3 regions of the Buttiauxella sp. BIGb0552 genome follow, and region 1 is predicted to be linked to each of the others. Evidence: predicted binding sites of a transcription regulator. Region 1 holds the regulator's gene; each other region holds the start of a gene.
What was found. The regulator Fur, encoded in region 1, represses iron uptake genes when iron is present. The targets are predictions, from matches to a motif close to ATAATAATGAGAACNACTATCAA.
Positions count from the first base shown of each region.

Region 2: the regulator Fur is predicted to act here: its motif matches at 4,496-4,518, upstream of entS (enterobactin transporter EntS).
Region 3: the regulator Fur is predicted to act here: its motif matches at 2,424-2,446, upstream of exbB (tol-pal system-associated acyl-CoA thioesterase).

Region 1 covers NZ_SODY01000002.1:512,179-518,505, reverse strand. Annotated here, with positions in the region: gene glnS (glutamine--tRNA ligase) at 1-570, shown strand, start outside; gene chiP (chitoporin) at 1,043-2,440, shown strand; gene chiQ (ChiQ/YbfN family lipoprotein) at 2,488-2,820, shown strand; gene fur (ferric iron uptake transcriptional regulator) at 2,911-3,363, opposite strand; gene fldA (flavodoxin FldA) at 3,708-4,238, opposite strand; gene ybfE (LexA regulated protein) at 4,390-4,671, opposite strand; gene ybfF (esterase) at 4,807-5,583, opposite strand; gene seqA (replication initiation negative regulator SeqA) at 5,768-6,316, shown strand.
Region 2 covers NZ_SODY01000002.1:668,368-674,694, reverse strand. Annotated here, with positions in the region: gene EDF88_RS07920 (enterobactin synthase subunit F) at 1-1,540, shown strand, start outside; gene fepC (iron-enterobactin ABC transporter ATP-binding protein) at 1,670-2,470, opposite strand; gene fepG (iron-enterobactin ABC transporter permease) at 2,467-3,420, opposite strand; gene fepD (Fe(3+)-siderophore ABC transporter permease) at 3,456-4,445, opposite strand; gene entS (enterobactin transporter EntS) at 4,587-5,819, shown strand; gene fepB (Fe2+-enterobactin ABC transporter substrate-binding protein) at 5,928-6,327, opposite strand, start outside.
Region 3 covers NZ_SODY01000008.1:177,568-183,894, reverse strand. Annotated here, with positions in the region: gene EDF88_RS21480 (AraC family transcriptional regulator) at 1-244, shown strand, start outside; gene EDF88_RS21475 (DedA family protein) at 293-952, opposite strand; gene metC (cystathionine beta-lyase) at 1,133-2,320, opposite strand; gene exbB (tol-pal system-associated acyl-CoA thioesterase) at 2,509-3,243, shown strand; gene exbD (TonB system transport protein ExbD) at 3,248-3,673, shown strand; gene EDF88_RS21455 (methyl-accepting chemotaxis protein) at 4,017-5,468, shown strand; gene EDF88_RS21450 (cytoplasmic protein) at 5,539-5,931, opposite strand; gene EDF88_RS21445 (hypothetical protein) at 5,931-6,327, opposite strand, start outside.

The DNA.
Region 1 (6,327 bases):
ATGCCTAACCATCCTAACAAACCAGAGATGGGTAGCCGTCAGGTGCCGTTTAGCCGTGAGATCTATATCGATCGTGCTGACTTCCGTGAAGAAGCCAACAAGCAATATAAGCGTCTGGTGTTGGGCAAAGAAGTACGCCTGCGTAATGCATATGTGATTAAAGCCGATCGCGTTGAGAAAGATGATGCAGGGAATATCACCACGCTGCATTGCTCCTACGATCCGGACACATTAAGCAAAGACCCAGCTGATGGCCGTAAAGTTAAAGGTGTGATTCATTGGGTGAGTGCAGAACATGCATTGCCTGTTGAGATTCGCCTTTATGACCGCCTTTTCAGTGTTGCAAACCCAGGGGCTGCAGAAGATTTCCTTGCAACGATTAACCCGGAATCACTGGTTATCAAACAAGGCTTCGTCGAACCAAGTCTGCAAAATGCCGAAAAAGGCAAAGCGTATCAGTTCGAGCGCGAAGGTTATTTTTGCCTGGACAGCCGTTATGCAACTGCCGAAAAACTGGTATTTAACCGTACCGTTGGCTTGCGTGATACTTGGGCGAAAATGGGCGAATAGTCCCTTTTTACTAGGTCAATATCTGACAAAAACGCCGCAAATTGCGGCGTTTTTTTTCGCTTTATAATCATTTGCTTAAATATATCTTCACATTCGCGTTGCGAATTAATGTTATTTACACTTCTTCCTCTCTACTTTTTATGGTCAACCTCGGAACATTAAAAATTCTTATTTTAATTATGTGAGCGCTCTCATATAGAGTTTTGTATTTTATAAATAGTAATTATCAAGATAAAACTCTTGTGTCGTTATTTGTTACAAATGCTCATAAATTATGTGCTCTCTGTCATAATATCGGAATGAACTCTTACAAAGTCATTGATAATTCGCGTCGCGAAAAATAGTCTTAAGGGCAGCAGTAATGCGGGCAAATATTCATAACCGCTTTAGCCGTTAGGCATTTTTACTTTTTTTCGCCATAAGGCGTCTTTTAACGTCCGGCGATTATTGATACGTCAAAGAGGAATAATATATGCGTACGTTTAGTGGCAAACGTAGTGCACTGGCGCTTGCAATTGCAGGTGTCACGGCTCTTTCAGGACTTGTAGTCATCCCTCAGGCAAGCGCAGCAGGCTTTGTTGATGACTCGACTCTGACCGGTGGTGTTTATTACTGGCAGCGTGAGCGTGACCGTAAAGATGTTACGACTGATAAATATGAAACTAACCTTGCGCATTCCACCTGGAACGCCAACCTGGACTTCCAGTCTGGTTTCGCCGCTGACATGTTCGGTCTGGATATTGCGGCCTTTACTGCTATCGAAATGGCAGAAAATGGTAACAGCGGTCACCCGAACGAAATCGCATTCTCCTCTGTAAACAAAGCTTACGACGAAGATTACTCAGGTGATAAGAGCGGTATTAGCCTCTATAAAGCCGCAGCTAAATTCAAATACGGCCCGGTTTGGGCACGTGGCGGTTACATTCAGCCAACCGGGCAAACCTTGCTCGCACCACACTGGAGCTTCATGCCTGGTACTTACCAGGGCGCTGAAGCCGGTGCAAACTTTGATTACGGCGATTCTGGTGCGCTGAGCTTCTCCTACATGTGGACCAACGAGTACAAAGCTCCATGGCACCTGGAAATGGACAAGTTCTATCAGAACGACAAAAAAACCAAAGTTGAATATTTACACTCTCTTGGCGCGAAGTATGACTTCAAAAATGATTTCATTCTCGAAGCGGCATTTGGGCAGGCTGAAGGCTACGTTGATCAGTACTTCACCAAAGCAAGCTATAAGTTTGATATCGCGGGCAGCCCGTTAACAACCAGCTACCAGTTCTACGGTACGCGTGACAAAGTTTCAGATGGCAGCGTTAACGATCTGTACGACGGCACTGCATGGTTGCAGGCATTGACTCTCGGATACAGAGTTGGCCAGGTTGATTTGCGTCTTGAAGGAACTATTGTTAAGGCCGATGGCCAGCAAGGTTACTTCCTGCAGCGTATGACCCCAACTTATGCATCTTCAAACGGTCGTCTTGATGTGTGGTGGGATAACCGCTCTGACTTCAATGCCAACGGTGAAAAAGCAGTATTTGCAGGCGCGATGTATGACCTGAGCAATTGGAACCTGGCAGGTTGGGCAGTGGGTGCTTCTTATGTGTACGCATGGGATGCTAAACCAAGCTCTAAACCAACCACTGACGGTTACTACGATGCTGATAATCGCCTGAAAGAATCTGCGTACAGCCTTGATGCGTTGTACACCGTTCAGGATGGTCGTGCGAAAGGCACGCTGTTCAAACTGCACTTCACTCAGTACGACAACCATTCAGACATCCCAAGCTGGGGCGGTGGTTACGGCAACATCTTCCAGGATGAGCGCGACGTGAAATTCATCGTCATCGCACCGTTCACCATCTTCTGATTCGAATCCGGGCGTGAAAACGCCCGGTTTTCTTAAGGATATCAAACATGAAAAAAATCGTTCTGACTGTGGTGATGGCGTTAGGTTTAAGTGCGTGTGCGCAGCAACAACCTAAAACGGCTCCGGAAGACACAAAACTAAAACAAGCGTATAGCGCCTGTATTAACACCGCAGAAGGCAATCCGGATAAAATTCAGGCCTGCCAAAGCGTATTGAATGTGTTGGCTCAGGATAAGGAACACCAGGAGTTTGCGAAGAAAGAAACGGTTCGTACCCTGGATTACCAGAACTGCATTCAGGCAACACGTACCGGTAATGACCAGGCCGTGAAAGCAAAATGCGATAAAATCTGGCAAGAGATCCGCGCCAACAATAAGTAATCGCTGTATTCAGGCAATAAAAAAACCGATGAGCTTCCTCACCGGTTTTTTTATTGCCTGACACCCAACTCTGGGTGCCGGAGGTGCAGATTACTTTTCGCTGATTTCGTGTGCGTTTTCGTCGGTACGGCAATCACCTTCAGCACAATGACCATAAAGGTACAGGCTGTGGTTAGTCAGACGAATACCATGACGTGATGCGATTTCACGCTGACGGGCTTCGATTGAATCATCGCTGAATTCAATTACTTTGCCGCAGTCCAGGCAAATCAGGTGGTCATGGTGATGCTGCTGTGTCAGTTCGAATACGGATTTGCCGCCTTCGAAGTTATGGCGCGTCACAATGCCTGCATCATCAAACTGGTTTAGTACACGATAAACGGTGGCGAGACCAATCTCTTCGCCCATATCAATCAGACGTTTATATAAGTCTTCCGCACTGACGTGGTGGTTCACCGGCCCCTGCAGCACTTCAAGGATTTTTAATCGAGGAAGCGTGACTTTCAGGCCGGCCTTCTTTAATGCGGTATTATTGTCAGTCATGCGGAAATTGTCCTGTTGCTTAACGATTCGCTCGGAGTCAGGGTGAGCGTTAAGATGAATGCGTCTCATTATAGAACTGCCCCTTCTAAATGGGAACCGCAAGTATTATGCATAACCAAGTTAAAAAATTGCGGTTGAGTCGCGATTTGATGGCCTTGATAGCTATTTGTCAGGAGTTCATTGTACAGGGACAAGCTGAAAAGTTAAAAATTTGTAGCAATTATTTTAATCGGAAATAACTATCAATGTGGCGAAACCCAATAGTCTCGCCGCATTGATGCCCATCGCCCTTGAATATGCAGGTTTATTGCCAGCCTGCATCTTAAAGTAGCCTGGGTTTAGAATCAGGCGTTGATGATATCAGCCAGGTTGAGCTCATCAGAAACTTGTTTAACCCATTTCTGAACGCGTTCAGCAGTCAGTTCTGGTTGACGGTCTTCGTCAATCGCCAGGCCAACAAAGTGGTCATCGTCTGCAAGACCTTTAGATGCTTCGAAATGGTAACCCGCAGTCGGCCAGTGACCGACGATAGCTGCACCGCGCGGCTCAATGATGTCGCGGATAGTGCCTAATGCGTCACAGAAGTATTCTGCGTAGTCTTCCTGGTCACCGCAACCAAACAACGCTACCAGTTTGCCATTGAAATCAACTTCTTCCAGAGTTGGGAAGAAATCGTCCCAATCACACTGGGCTTCGCCGTAGTACCAGGTTGGAATGCCGAGAAGCAGAATGTCGAAGCCTTCCAGGTCTTCTTTGCTGCTCTTAGCAATGTCATGCACCTCAGCAACATCTTTACCGAGCTGTTTTTGAATCATTTTCGCGATATTTTCGGTGTTACCAGTGTCGCTGCCGAAAAAAATGCCTACGATTGCCATGAGTAAAATAACCTCTTGATACTTAATGGTATGGTGGCTGCTATTTGGCCACAGATAGGGCAATCATAGCAGAACACTTCGTGGTGCGGAAACTGCTATCGCCCCGGTGTGCACAGACTGCAAAATCGCATACCAGGACATAGCACTAAAACTAACTGAGATGTTGCTTCAGTTGTTCGAGAAGTATCTCTTCAATCAATTCACTACGACTGATATTGCGCGCTTCAGCCAGCTGATTGAGAGCATCTACCGCATCGTTATTGAGCTTTAGCTCCACTCGCTTCAGGCCGCGTACTTTATCGCGCTTGAGTTGGTTGCGTTTGTTGATACGCAATTGCTCATCACGCGTTAGCGGATTGGTTTTTGGTCGCCCCGGGCGACGCTCGTCCGCGAACAGATCTAATGTAGTACGGTCCGTTTGTTCTTTTGCCATGATTAGACTACTGACAGGGAATTCAGGTGGCACGGAGCGGGGTGCTCTGGCGCAATTTAGCGCGCAATCATACATCAGCATGGCTTGCGCGCCAACGCGTTAGCCACATCTTGCGGCCAGTCGGTTTGTTTTTAATCAGTTTGCCGCTGTTGTGTCGATAAAACGATGGATTGCGCGCAAAACAGCATCAGGTTTTTCTGCGTGAACCCAGTGTCCGGCACCTGCAACCACATGAGCACGCGCCTGAGGGAACTGTGAAAGCAACTGGCTACGATGCGATTCATTAACATAAGGAGATGCGCCGCCGCGAATAAATAGCGAGGGTTCATTCCATGCAGGAATGTTTTCCCAGCCGACAATATTCTCATATTGCTCCCATAGCACCGGCACGTTGAATTTCCATTCGCCATCGGCAAAGGATTTTAGCAAGAACTGAATAACACCTTCTTCATCAAGATACTCGCGCATCACGGTCGCGGCCTGCTGCCGTGTTTTAACGCAAGCGGCGCTGACGGCATTTATTGCAGTGAAAATTTCATCGTGGCGGCGCACCTGATAATCCACCGGTGCAATATCAATCAGTACTAATTTGTCGATACGCTCTGGGGCAATCGCCGTCAAAGCCATCGCCACTTTGCCACCCATTGAATGGCCAATAATAATGGCTTTCTCAAAGTCATATTCATCGAGCGTTTCGACGACATCCTGCGCCATAGCAGGGTAGTTCATCTCAGAGCTTTGTGGTGATAAACCGTGGTTGCGCAGATCGATTTGCAGCAACGTATGATCCTGCCCAAGGTCACGGGCCAGCACGCCCAGGTTATCAAGGCTACCAAAAAGACCGTGAATAAGAACGATGGGGGAATTACTAGTCGATTGTTGCGCAGTTTGCAGGCGAGCATTCAATTTCATGGCAAAGTTCTTTTTTTTTACTTCGTGTGGTTAGGGTATCATAACGGCATCCTGCCGCACTGCCGCAAATTTCCAGTTTAGTCTGACTTTGTGGTGTGACAAAAGCTTGGCGCTACCCGAGGTTGGGATTTGTCCTTATAATCCCAATTACTTGCATTCAGAAAAGATATCGCACTGGATTAAGATGAAAACAATTGAAGTTGATGACGAGCTCTATCGCTATATTGCCAGCCACACGCAGCACATTGGTGAAAGCGCGTCCGATATTTTACGGCGCATGTTGAAATTTACCGCCGGCCAAACCCCAGCTACACCTGCAATTACCGGCCAGACAGGCGCAACTGCTGCACCTGCTCCGGAAGCCAAACCCGTAAATAAAGCACGCGATCGCGTTCGTGCGGTTCGTGAATTATTGCTGTCCGATGAATATGCGGAGCAAAAGAAAGCGGTTAACCGTTTCATGATGGTGCTTTCAACTCTGTATACACTTGATGCTCAAGCTTTTGGTGAAGCGACTGAATCGCTGCATGGTCGTACACGTGTCTATTTTGCAGGTAATGAACAGACGTTGCTGCAAAATGGAAACCAGACCAAACCTAAGCATGTTCCAGGAACGCCATACTGGGTTATTACTAACACCAATACTGGCCGTAAATGCAGCATGGTCGAACACATCATGCAATCAATGCAGTTCCCGGCGGAATTGATTGAAAAGGTTTGCGGCACAATTTAACACCTCGTGTC
Region 2 (6,327 bases), 160 kb from region 1:
GCGAATTCTGGACTCGGCAATGCGCCCGGTTCCACCGGGTGTTGCTGGTGATCTTTACCTTACCGGGATCCAACTGGCACAGGGCTATTTATCCCGCCCGGATCTTACCGCCAGTCGCTTTGTTGCCGATCCTTTTGCTGCGGGCAAGCGAATGTATCGCACCGGTGATGTGGCTCGCTGGCTTGATAATGGTGCGGTGGAATACCTTGGGCGCAGTGACGATCAACTTAAAATTCGTGGCCAGCGCATCGAACTGGGCGACATCGACCGCGCTTTGCAGGCACTGCCGGGTGTGGTTCAGGCAGTCACGCATGCTTGCGTGCTCAATAAAGAGGCCGCAAGCGGTGGCGATGCCCGCCAACTGGTGGGCTATCTGGTCTCGGCCTCAGGCGAGGTTTTGCCAGTCGACACTCTGCTTGAACAATTGAGCGACGTGCTCCCGGCGCATATGGTGCCGGTCGCGCTTATTCAGCTTGATGATTTCCCATTGAGCGCGAACGGCAAACTGGACAGAAAAGCGCTGCCGTTGCCACAACTGGCCCAGCGTAGCTCAGGGCGCGCACCGGAATCTTCTTTAGAAATCACCATTGCTGACGCTTTTGCCCATTTGCTGGGCTGCGAAATTCACTCCATAGACGACGATTTCTTTGCCCTCGGCGGCCATTCACTACTGGCGATGCGCCTCGCGGCTCAACTTCGCCGCATGCTTGAAAGGCCGGTAACCGTGGGGCAGGTGATGGTGGCGTCGACAGTCGGCCAGCTTGCTGAAATTTTGGCGCATGATTGCGACGAAGAAGAAGCGAATCGGGCAGGGTTTGAAGCCGTGCTGCCGCTGCGTAAAAGCACCGGACCAACGCTTTATTGCTTCCACCCGGCGTCTGGCTTTGCCTGGCAATTTAGCGTGTTGCAGCGCTATCTCGACCCACGCTGGTCGATAACCGGCATTCAGTCCCCGCGCCCGAATGGCCCAATGCAGCAAGCTGAAAACCTGGCGCAGGTTTGTGAAACGCATCTGCAAACCCTGCGTGAACTTCAGCCGCATGGCCCGTATTACCTGATGGGATATTCGTTAGGCGGTACGCTCGCGCAAGGTATTGCAGCGCGTCTTGAAGCGGCGGGTGAAAAGGTGGCGTTCTTAGGACTGTTAGATACCTGGCCACCGGAAACGCAAAACTGGGCTGAAAAAGGTGCCAACGAACTCGACCCGGCGGTGCTTGATGAAATCAACCGCGAACGTGAGGTTTTTGTCGCCGCACAGCAGGGGCAAGCCTCAGGTGCTTTGTTCGAGGCTATCGAAGGGAACTATGGTGATGCGGTGCGCCTGCTGACCACGGCGCAAAGTGTGCCGTTTGCGGGTAAAGCCACATTGTTTGTTGCCGAACGGACGTTGCCAGAAGGAATGGACCCGCAGCAAACCTGGGCTCCGTGGGTGGGTGAGCTTGATGTATTCCGCCTCGATTGCGCCCATGTCGATATCATTTCCCCCTATGCTTTCGAGGACATTGGGCCGGTATTGCAGCGAGTGTTAGCGTTAGATTAAACAAATGCGGCGGCACGATTTTTTGTCTTCCGAAGTTGTTGAAGAATGTCGGATGTCGCTGCGCTAATCCGACCTACGGATGAGTAGGTTTTGTAGGGGGGATTAGCGTAAGCGACATCCACCGATACTTCACGCCCGTCCGAGCGGCACCACCAGCGGCGTATGCGCCACCGGATCTTCAATAATCATGCAGCGCAGGCCGTAAATCGCTTCGATAAGTTCAGGGGTGACAATCTCGGTCGGTGCCCCTTCGGCGATAATCTTGCCGTCCCGCAAGGCGATTAAATGCGTGGCGTAACGGCAGGCCTGGTTCAAATCGTGCAGCACGGCGGCAAGCGTGTAACCTTGTTTTTGGTTGAGGTCGCGCAGCAATTCCAGCAAATCAATCTGGTGGCTGATATCAAGCCAGGTGGTGGGCTCATCAAGCAGCAAAATGGAGGTTTCCTGCGCCAGCACCATCGCAATCCAGGCTCGTTGCCGCTGGCCGCCCGAAAGCGTATCCACCGGCTGCTCGGCCAAATCTTCAATGTTTGTCGCTTTTAATGCCCGCTCGACCGCCTGGCTGTCTTCTTCGCGCCAGCGTGAAAACATCGGCTGGTGCGGGTAACGGCCGCGAGCCACCAGTTCCGCCACACTAATATCCCCCGGAGCTGTGGAATTTTGTGCCAGCAAACCCACACGTCGCGCCACTTCTTTGGTGGCAAAACGGTGGATTTCATTGCCGTCGAGCCACACCTGGCCGTGCATCGGTTTCATCAGGCGGCTTAGTGTGCGCAGCAGCGTGGATTTCCCGCAGCCGTTGGGGCCGATAATCGCGGTAAATTTCCCGTCAGGAATGGCCACGGTCAGGCCATCGGCCACCACATGATTGCCATATCCAAGCCGTAATTTTTCGCCATGCAGGCGCGATGGAGTGGAAATCTGGCTCATTTCTTACGGGACTCCTGAATCAACAACGCAATAAGATAAATACCGCCGAGACTTACGGTGACGACGCCGACCGGTAATTGATACGGCATAAACAGATGTTGGGCGCACAGGTCTGCTGCGAGCAACAGCGTTGCGCCGCATAATGCAGATTGCAGCAAACCCCAGCGTGAAGTGCCGCTCAAACGGCGGGCGATATGTGGTGCGACCAGCGCGATAAACGAAATCGGCCCGGCGAGTGCCGTTGCGGCGGCGGTGAGGATAACCCCCGTTAGCATCAACAGCAGGCGAGATCGCTCCACGGAAACACCGAGCGCGCAGGCGCTGTCATCGCCCATTTCCAGCAAACGCATGCGCCGCACTAACAATGCCCCAGCCACTAATGCCAGCAACATTAACGGTGCTGCCGGGAATAATTTCCCCCAGGTTAAACCGTTCAGGGAACCCGCATTCCACAGCCCTGCGGAAATAGCGGTTTCAAGCGAGGCATGCAGCAATAGCCAGGTATTGAACGCCACCAGCATGGCTCGCACGCCAATACCGATGATTATCAAACGGAAAGTTTCAATGCCGTTTCGCCACGCGAGCAGCCAGACCACCAGCGCAGTAATAATGCCACCAACCATCGCGGAGGTAGCAATCGCAGTTTGATGTTGGCCGAACAGCACCATGGCGATCAGAACACCACTCCACGCCCCGGTATTAAAACCCATCACGTCCGGGCTGCCGAGCGGGTTGCGCATCAGTGACTGGAAGATGGCACCACTCACGCCCAGCGCCGCACCAATCAGCAGCGCCATGACAACGCGTGGCAAACGCCATTCAACAACGACCAGTGAGATATTGCGTGGTGCGGAGCCGAGTAGTGCGTCAATCACCTGGTTGACTGATAGTGGCAAAACGCCACTCCCCAGACTCCACAATCCGAGAATAATACTGAGCATTAATAGCATCAGGCTGCTGATTAACAGGCGAGGGGAGAGGCGGTTCAAATTCCTGCTCCTTTACGCTGGCGGCGGACTAAGTAAATGAGCATCGGTGCGCCAATAAATGCGCTCACCACTGAAACACGTAATTCGCCAGGAACCAGCATGCGGCCAACAATATCGGCGAACAGCAATAGCACCGGTGTGGCAATCAAGGTGACGGGAAGCGACCATCGGTGGTCAGCGCCCACCAGCCAACGTGCCAGATGCGGTATCATCAGGCCAATAAAAGCAATTGGTCCGACAGCGGCGGTCGCGCTGCCACACAATAAAGTGATGGCGATTAAACCGAGCAACTGAGTGCGTGCCACTTTGCTGCCAAGTGCAGTTGCGGTATCGGTGCCCATACTCAGGCTGTTTAGAGAACGACTGATAAGCAGCGCAATCGCACCGCCTGCCAGCACGGGCAAGACAATGACTTTCAACGTTGAAAGCGTACGGATATCGAGTGAACCGGCCTGCCAGAAACGTAGCTGGTCATAGACCACTGGGTTAAGTAGCGCGATGCCATTGCTTAAACCTTCGAGCACCGCACCGAGTGCAACACCTGCCAGCGTTAAGCGCACCGGGCTGAGTTGGCCGCCACCCTGACTACCGGTAAATGCCACCACCAGGGCAGCAAACAGCGCGCCTGAAAAGGCAAGCCCAAGGAGCGCCAGAGGAGAGGTCAGGCTCCAGACCGCCGCACCCAACACAATCGCAAAACTCGCTCCGGCATTAACGCCAAGCAGACCGGGGTCAGCCAGTGGGTTTCGGGTCAGGGTTTGCATCAACGCACCGGCAAGGCCCAGCGCGCCGCCCGCAAGAATACCGGCGAGCGTGCGGGGGAGGCGAGCGTCGTGCACGATAGTGCAATCTGCACTTTGGCATTGGCTGCTAAGTGCATCGATAACCACTTCGGCAGGGAGGGATTTGGCACCTAATAACAAACTGAGTATTGCCATTAAAACGAGTAAAAACAGCAAACTCAGCAGGATGAACCAGCGTGACATACGTTGTATATCCTTCACTTCGTAGCCCTACAAAAATCATGTAAAATTAAATGATAGTTATTATCATTATCACTCTTATTTGTTTATGTTAGCATGAGCCGCCTCGCACCCGGAAAGAAAAATTCGCTTTAAGGCCATGTAATGAACCGCAATTCTTTGCTGCTTAATCTCAGTTTACTCAAGACTCATCCCGCTTTTCGTGCGGTCTTCCTCGCCCGTTTTATCTCCATTGTTTCGTTGGGGTTGTTGGGCGTTGCGGTGCCGGTACAAATTCAGACCCTGACGGGTTCTTCTTTGCAGGTCGGTCTTGCGGTGACGCTAACCGGTTCGGCGATGTTTATCGGTTTGATGATGGGGGGTGTGCTGGCAGACCGCCACGAGCGCCGCCGCCTGATTCTTCTGGCCCGTTCTACCTGCGGCGTCGGCTTTATTGGCCTGACGATTAACGCCGCATTACCTGAACCATCGCTGGCGGCGATTTACCTGCTTGGCGTGTGGGATGGGTTCTTTGGTGCGCTCGGTGTGACTGCGCTTTTAGCCGCAACACCTGCGCTGGTGGGGCGTGAAAACCTGATGCAGGCAAGTGCGATTACCATGCTCACAGTGCGCCTGGGCTCGGTGATTTCACCGATGATCGGCGGGCTGCTGCTGGCGTCGGGCGGCGTGGTGTGGAACTACGCGCTGGCTTCCGTCGGCACCTTTATCACTTTGCTGCCGTTGCTGAGTTTGCCGAAACTGGCACCGCCGCCACAAGCGCGTGAAAACCCGCTGCTGTCACTGTGGAATGGTTTACGTTTTCTGGTTGGCCACCCGATTATCGGCGGCATTGCGTTAGTCGGCGCGTTGCTCACGATGGCGAGTGCGGTGCGCGTGTTATATCCGGCGCTCGCCGGGCACTGGCAAATGAGTGCGGCGCAAATCGGCCTGATGTATGCCGCCGTACCACTGGGAGCCGCCATTGGCGCGTTGACCAGCGGGCGTATTGCCCATCACGCGAGTCCGGGCATGATCATGCTGGGAACGGGTGTTGTGTCGTTTATCTCGATTGGCATTTTCAGCCTGATGCCGGTTTGGGGGCTTGGGCTGGCGTGCCTTGCGCTGTTTGGTTATCTCAGTGCGATTAGCTCTTTGTTGCAATACACGCTAATTCAGACGCTTACCCCGGACGGGATGTTAGGGCGTATCAACGGCCTGTGGACTGCGCAGAACGTGACGGGTGATGCGATTGGTGCTGCGATTTTGGGCGGAATGACCGTTGCTATGACGCCTGTTGCGGCTGCAAGCTCGGGTGGTTTTGCGCTAACGATATGCGGGGTTGTGCTGGCGATTGTGCTGGTGCAATTGCGACGTTACCAGCAAACCGTTCCTGCTTAAAACATGAACCATGTCGGATGTCGCTGTGACATCCGACATGGAAAAACCACGCAATCACCTGAAAGCAGTAGGTCGGATTAGCGTTAGCGACATCCGACATGCAATCCATTACTTACTGGCAAACAGCTTACTCATCCGCTCCAGAATCTGAGTGGCACTGTAATAATCCAGACGGAAAGTTTCAGTGCCCAGCGCATAAACTTGCTTGTGCTGCACGGCAGGCAAATGCGAAAGCAGCGGGTTGTTTTCCAGCGCGGTGGCATCTTTTTCATCGCTGGCAAACAGGAACAGACTTTCACCGTTCAAACCTGCGGCCAGGTTTTCCCCACCAAGTTGCACAATGTCATGACGTTTCCCCATGCTCTTACTGGCCTGAATTGTCGCGGGTAACGTCGACAATGTGAAGCCAAGCTGCTGAAGCAATTTCCCTTGCGCAGATTCTGACGTCCACAAGTTCGCCGAATGTGAGGCAGGGGTATAAACCAGCGCGGTCACCGGCTGCGGTGGC
Region 3 (6,327 bases), on a different contig from region 1:
AGCGAATATGAGCGTCTCTGCGTTTCACCATAACTTTAAATCGGTGACCAGTACTTCGCCGCTGCAATACCTTAAAAGCTACCGCCTGCATAAAGCGCGGATGTTGATTTTGCATGATGGGCTGAAAGCTAGTGCTGCGGCTATTCACGTGGGATATGAAAGTGCTTCGCAGTTTAGCCGCGAGTTTAAACGCTACTTTGGGGTGACCCCGGGGGAAGATGCCGCGCGTATGCGAGTCATTTAAGCTGAAGCTTACAGAGTGGATAATTTCGCATTACCCACTCTGTAATTTTTATGCGGGGTTAAATCTTTTTTTGATAACCACAAATAGCGTGCCTACCAGGCCCACAACCAGCAGAACCATCGGCAGAATCATCAGGCAGGTCATCACCTGATCTTCGTGGCGTTTCACAAATGGAATCATGCTCAGGGCATAACCCAGGCTGGTGACGCTACCAACCCACAACAACCCACTCAGCCAGTTAAATACCTGGAAGCGGCGATTGCTAAGGCCAGAAATGCCCGCCATGGTTGGCAGCAGTGTGCGCACAAACGCCAAAAAACGGCCAGCTAACAAAGCGAATAAACCGTGCCGGTCAAACATCACCGTCGCTCGCTCGTGATATTGCGGTGGAAGTTGTTTCAGCCAGCTTTTCACCACCCGGGTATTACCAAGCCAGCGGCCTTGCACATAGCTCAACCAGCAACCGAGGCTTGCCGCCGCGGTTAAAATAACGATTGTCGGGACGAAATTCATTACCCCTTTTGCCACTAACGCTCCTGCGAGTAATAGCAGACTGTCGCCTGGCAAAAACGAGGCGGGCAGTAATCCATTTTCGAGAAACAGCGTCGCAAACATGACGCAATAAACCACTCCAACAACATGAGGGTCCGCGAGTGCAGCAAAGTCATGTTGCCAAAGCGCTTGAACGATATTGTGTATAACAGCCATGGCAAATCCTGTGGAACCGCTTTATTGAGCAGGCCTGAATCTACAGTAGTTAGATTAGGCACACCTTAGTTTTAGGAACCTAGTGTAACGCTAAAAAGCCTGCGACATCTTGATCGCAGGCTCAACAAATCATTATGGAATAGCAAAAACTGTCCTTATGGACGTCCACTTCTGGCAATTTTAGGCGATCCGTTGGAAACCTGCTTCAAGATCCGCGATGAGATCGTCAACATTTTCTAGGCCAATGTGTACGCGCACTAGCGTTCCAGTGAAGTCTACGCCGCCTGCCGGGCGAATCTCAGCGAGCTCTTCCGGTTGGTTGGCAAGGATAAGCGATTCATAGCCGCCCCAGGAATAGGCCATACTAAAATAGTGGAAATTGTCCAGGTAGTGCTGATATTGCTCGTTATTTAAACGATTCTTCAGCACGAATGAGAACAAGCCGCTGCTACCTGTAAAGTCTCGTTTCCAGAATTCATGCCCTTTGCTGCCGGGCAGTGCAGGGTGATTAACACGTTCAACCTGCGGGTGTTGTGCCAGCCATTCGGCAATTTTCAAACTACTTTCATGATGTTGACGCAGGCGCACACCAAGAGTGCGTAGACCTCTGCTAGTCATATAAGCGGTATCGGCATCCAACATTTGCCCCATCAGATAAGAGTTCTCACGCAGCTGATCCCAGCAACGTGCATTTGATACAGCTGTGCCAACCATCGCATCCGAGTGGCCAATCAGGTATTTGGTGCCGGCCTGAATCGAAATATCGATACCGAAATCCAGCGCCTTAAAGAGAATGCCTGCCGACCAGGTGTTATCAATCATGATGATGGCGTCTGGGGCAACGCTGCGTACCGCCTTAACAATGGCTGGAACGTCATGTACTTCCATTGTGATAGAGCCAGGCGATTCCAGAAATACGACTTTAGTATTGGGTTGCACAAGTTCTGCGATGCCTGCGCCAATCATTGGGTCAAACCAGGTGGTGCTCACGCCGAGTTTGGCGAGAATTTTGGTGCAGAAGTCCTGGCTTGGCTCATAGGCGGAGCCGGTCATTAGTACATTGTCGCCCTGCTCGACGAACGCCAGAATCGCATTGGCAACGGCTGCGGCGCCACAAGGGTAAAGCGCACAACCCGCGCCGCCTTCGAGTTCGCACATCGCTTCTTGTAAAGAGAAGTGGGTCAGGGTGCCACGGCGACCATAAAAAAGTTCGCCTTTCGCGCGGTTAGCCGTCGCCTGTTTTTTAGCTTCAACAGTTTCAAAAACCAACGAGGAAGCGCGTTGAATGACGCTGTTAACCGAACCCTGGGTGAATTTTTTATCGCGCCCGGCATTAACCAGCGCCGTTTCAATGTGCTTTTTACTCATCTTCACTTTACCCTGTTTAACCATCTGGATGTCTAAATCTAACTTATCATGCTTTTGCTGCGTAAGCGCAAGGAATGCATAGACAATTTAAGGCACTCTTTAAATACTAATGAGAACTACTATCAATTCGATGTCGTTTTGATATTATTGCGCACAGTTTTTGTATCATTTCGTGGTGGAGAGTAAGAGTGACGAATAATTTGATGCAGACAGACCTCTCTGTCTGGGGCATGTATCAACATGCCGACATCGTGGTAAAGATTGTGATGATCGGCCTGATTCTGGCCTCTGTCGTCACATGGGCAATCTTCTTTAGCAAAAGTGTTGAGCTATCCTCGCAAAAGCGTCGTTTGAAGCGTGAACAGCAACAACTGGCTAATGCCCGCTCTCTGAACGAAGCCAGTGAAATGGCTGAAGCATTTGATGCGAAGAGCTTGAGCGCAATGCTTATCAATGAAGCGCAAAATGAGCTTGAACTTTCCGCAGGCAGCGAAGATAACGAAGGCATTAAAGAGCGTACCGGTTTCCGCCTTGAGCGTCGTGTTGCGGCAGCGGGTCGCCACATGGGGCGTGGTAATGGATTCCTTGCGACCATCGGTGCGATCTCTCCGTTCGTCGGCCTGTTTGGTACGGTCTGGGGCATCATGAACAGCTTTATTGGTATTGCGCAGTCGCAAACCACTAACCTTGCTGTAGTGGCACCTGGTATTGCAGAAGCATTGTTAGCAACGGCTATCGGCCTGATTGCAGCAATTCCTGCGGTGGTTATCTACAACGTATTTGCTCGTGTTATTGGTGGCTATAAAGCTTCTTTGGGTGACGTTGCGGCTCAGGTTCTGTTGTTGCAAAGCCGTGACCTGGATTTAGACGCTAGCTCTCAGGCTCGCCCGGTACGTACGGCTCAGAAACTGCGTGTAGGTTGATCCCATGGCAATGAGTTTTAACGAAAACCACGACGATAACGGCGAAATGCATGAAATCAACGTGACACCGTTTATCGATGTCATGTTGGTATTGCTGATTATTTTCATGGTGGCCGCACCGCTTGCGACAGTGGATGTGAAGGTTAACCTTCCTGCATCTTCAAGCCAGCCGCAACCGCGCCCGGAAAAGCCGGTCTACCTGTCTGTCAAAGCCGATCGCACGATGTTTATTGGCAATGATGAAGTGACCAAAGAGAACATGATCAATGCTCTGATGGCTGCGACTGAAGGCAAGAAAGACACCACGATTTTCTTCCGCGCAGACAAAACGGTTGATTATGAAACCATGATGAACGTGATGGATACGCTGCATCAGGCAGGGTATTTGAAGATTGGGTTGGTGGGACAAGAAGTCACTGCCGCCAAATAATTTTTGCATGATCTTACAACGGCCCGTTAGCTCAACTAACGGGCCGTTTTTCTTTTGTCCGCATTCCCGTCTGACTTAATTCAAATTTTAAAATCACACGAACGTATTATTGATAACGTGTGAAACTTATTCGCGATAAAACAATGTTTATCTATGCTATTTCTATACCCGTCATACTTCGAGCCGCAGGGGTGTTGGTTGCACTCACAAACTCCAGTCACTTACTTAAGTAAGCTCCTGGGGATTTGCTCCCTTGCAGCCTACCTGCAACTCGAATTATTTTGGGTATATGTGGGATTATTCCGTCATGAAAATACATAATGACAAATGCGTGGATAATAATATGGCAACGATGACTGTTTTGCATACTGGCAATAAACAGCCCGACGTGGTGTCTCTGAGAAGCATTTATCTGCATGCTGATGTTTTAATGTTTTGGGTCGTGTGGGGAATGTTTGTTATTTCCCTAGCGGTGGGGTGGGCTTATGATGCGATCCCGGTGGCGCTGGTAGCGGGCAGTTTACTTGCGTTGAGTTCCAGTGTTATCAAAGTATTACTACCCGGTACGCTATTTACCCGCTTGTATTATGCGTTCACATTAATCGGTTTTGCCGCATTGCTCATTCAATTAGGTGACGGTGAAACTGAATATCACTTTTCGGTTTTTGTATTACTATCAGCATTATTAGCTTATCGCGATTATAGACCATTATTAATGGGGGCCGTAGTTGCAGCACTTCACCATGTTTTATTTGCCTGGCTGCAAGCTAATGACTTATTCGGTATCACCTGCTTTATGCATCCCGGCATTCATATGGTGGTATTCCATGCCATTTTTGTGGTGGCACAAACGGCGATACTCATTTACATGGCATTGCGCATGGCCGATGACGCACGTTCAGCCAGCGAAGTGGCACAGTTAGCATCACAGATAAATCGCCAGCCGGGTTGCCTGACCCTTACACGTAGTGAAAGAGAAAGCCGCACGCCGTTTGCTCAAACCTTTAATACTACGCTTACCACGATGAGGAACACGCTAAGCCAGGTGAGCGCTGGTGTGGCATCAGTACTCACAGCTTCGGAAAGTATCATCCAGCGTAATACCGCACTGTCTAAACGCACTGACGAGCAGGCAGCCGCACTTGCCATTGCTGCCAGTGCCATGGAACAGCTCAGCTCCTCAGCAGTCTCGACGAGTGACAAAGCGCAAAGTGCCAGGATGCTTGCCACTCAGGCAAGTAATCTCGCCAGCAAAGGTGGAGTCAGTATTGATGCTGCCACACTCACTATGGAACAAATCCGCGAAGAGTCTGACCACATCAGCAACATTCTTGAACTGATCGATGGCATTGCCTTCCAGACTAATATTTTGTCGCTAAATGCCTCCGTTGAAGCAGCCCGGGCAGGCGCTCATGGTCGAGGATTCGCGGTGGTAGCTTCTGAAGTACGCACGTTGGCGTTACGTTGCGAAAACGCGGCCAAAGACATTCGCCAGTTGATAAGCGTATCGGTAGAGTGTACTCGGACAGGCTCGGTACAAGTGGAGAACGCGGGGCAAACCATGCGTGAAGTGATTGGTTCCATCAATGCGTTGGCAGAGTTGGTGGAAGAGCTTTCCGATATGAGTGGCCAGCAAAGCATCAGCATCACGCAAATGAATGAGAGCATCGCCAGTATCGATGAAAGCGTGAGGTATAACGTGGAACATACTGCGCAAACCGTACAGGCCGCGCGCCAACAACAGCAACAGGCGGATGATTTACAGCAGGCAATCTCAGTATTTCGTCTGGCCTGATAACAGGTTTTGCGAGCGTATTTATGTCGCAAAAAAAGAGTGCCTGCTTGCCGCAGGCGCTCCAGAAATCTTATAAATGCGGAGTTTTGTAACTGTTTTCCAGCAATGCACGCGTACGTGAGAGCGTTTGTGCTTCTTCATCTCTCAACTTCTGATACACCGCCTCCAGTCGAGCCAGAACTTCGGTTTTAAGCCTGGGCTGGTGGCTGATGATCTCGCTGAGAACTGCGCCGTAAATCTCATCTTTCACACGATATGGGTAAATTTGATGGCGGTTATGCCATTTTTGTTCAACCAATGCCGCAGTGATATTGACCTGACCTTGCGCGATGCGAGCAATATTTTCATTTTTAATTTGTACCAGCGCGGCAATATTTTCACGTAATAATGTATTGTCAGACGCGGTATCGTCAGATGGTGCAGTCGTTTGAAGAGGGGGGAATTGCAATTCTGACATTGGCATTACTCATCCAGCGAATAAAATAGAGGCCAGCTTTTTTCCTGAGTTAACTGATTGACCCAGATTTGCTGTGAATGATGACTTATCTGCAATTTTTTATCTTCTATTAGCATTTGCAGATCGGCTGAGTTGATTTTTTCTTGTTCTATGAGTTCATTTAATACTTTCACTATGGCTTCAATTTTCACTGCATAAAACAAACGATCTTTTAAATGCCGGTCGTTCTCTTCAAACAATGTATTTTTCGCTTGTCCAGCATAATGAGGGGCGCTCAGAATCATTTTCTCCAGAACTAAAATATTATCCTGAGGATTTAGTGTTAGAGCGCTATGTTCTTCTGAACCGGCAATATCAGCCTGCGAGACAGGAAAGGTCACTGGCACCAGGTTGTTGGGCAGC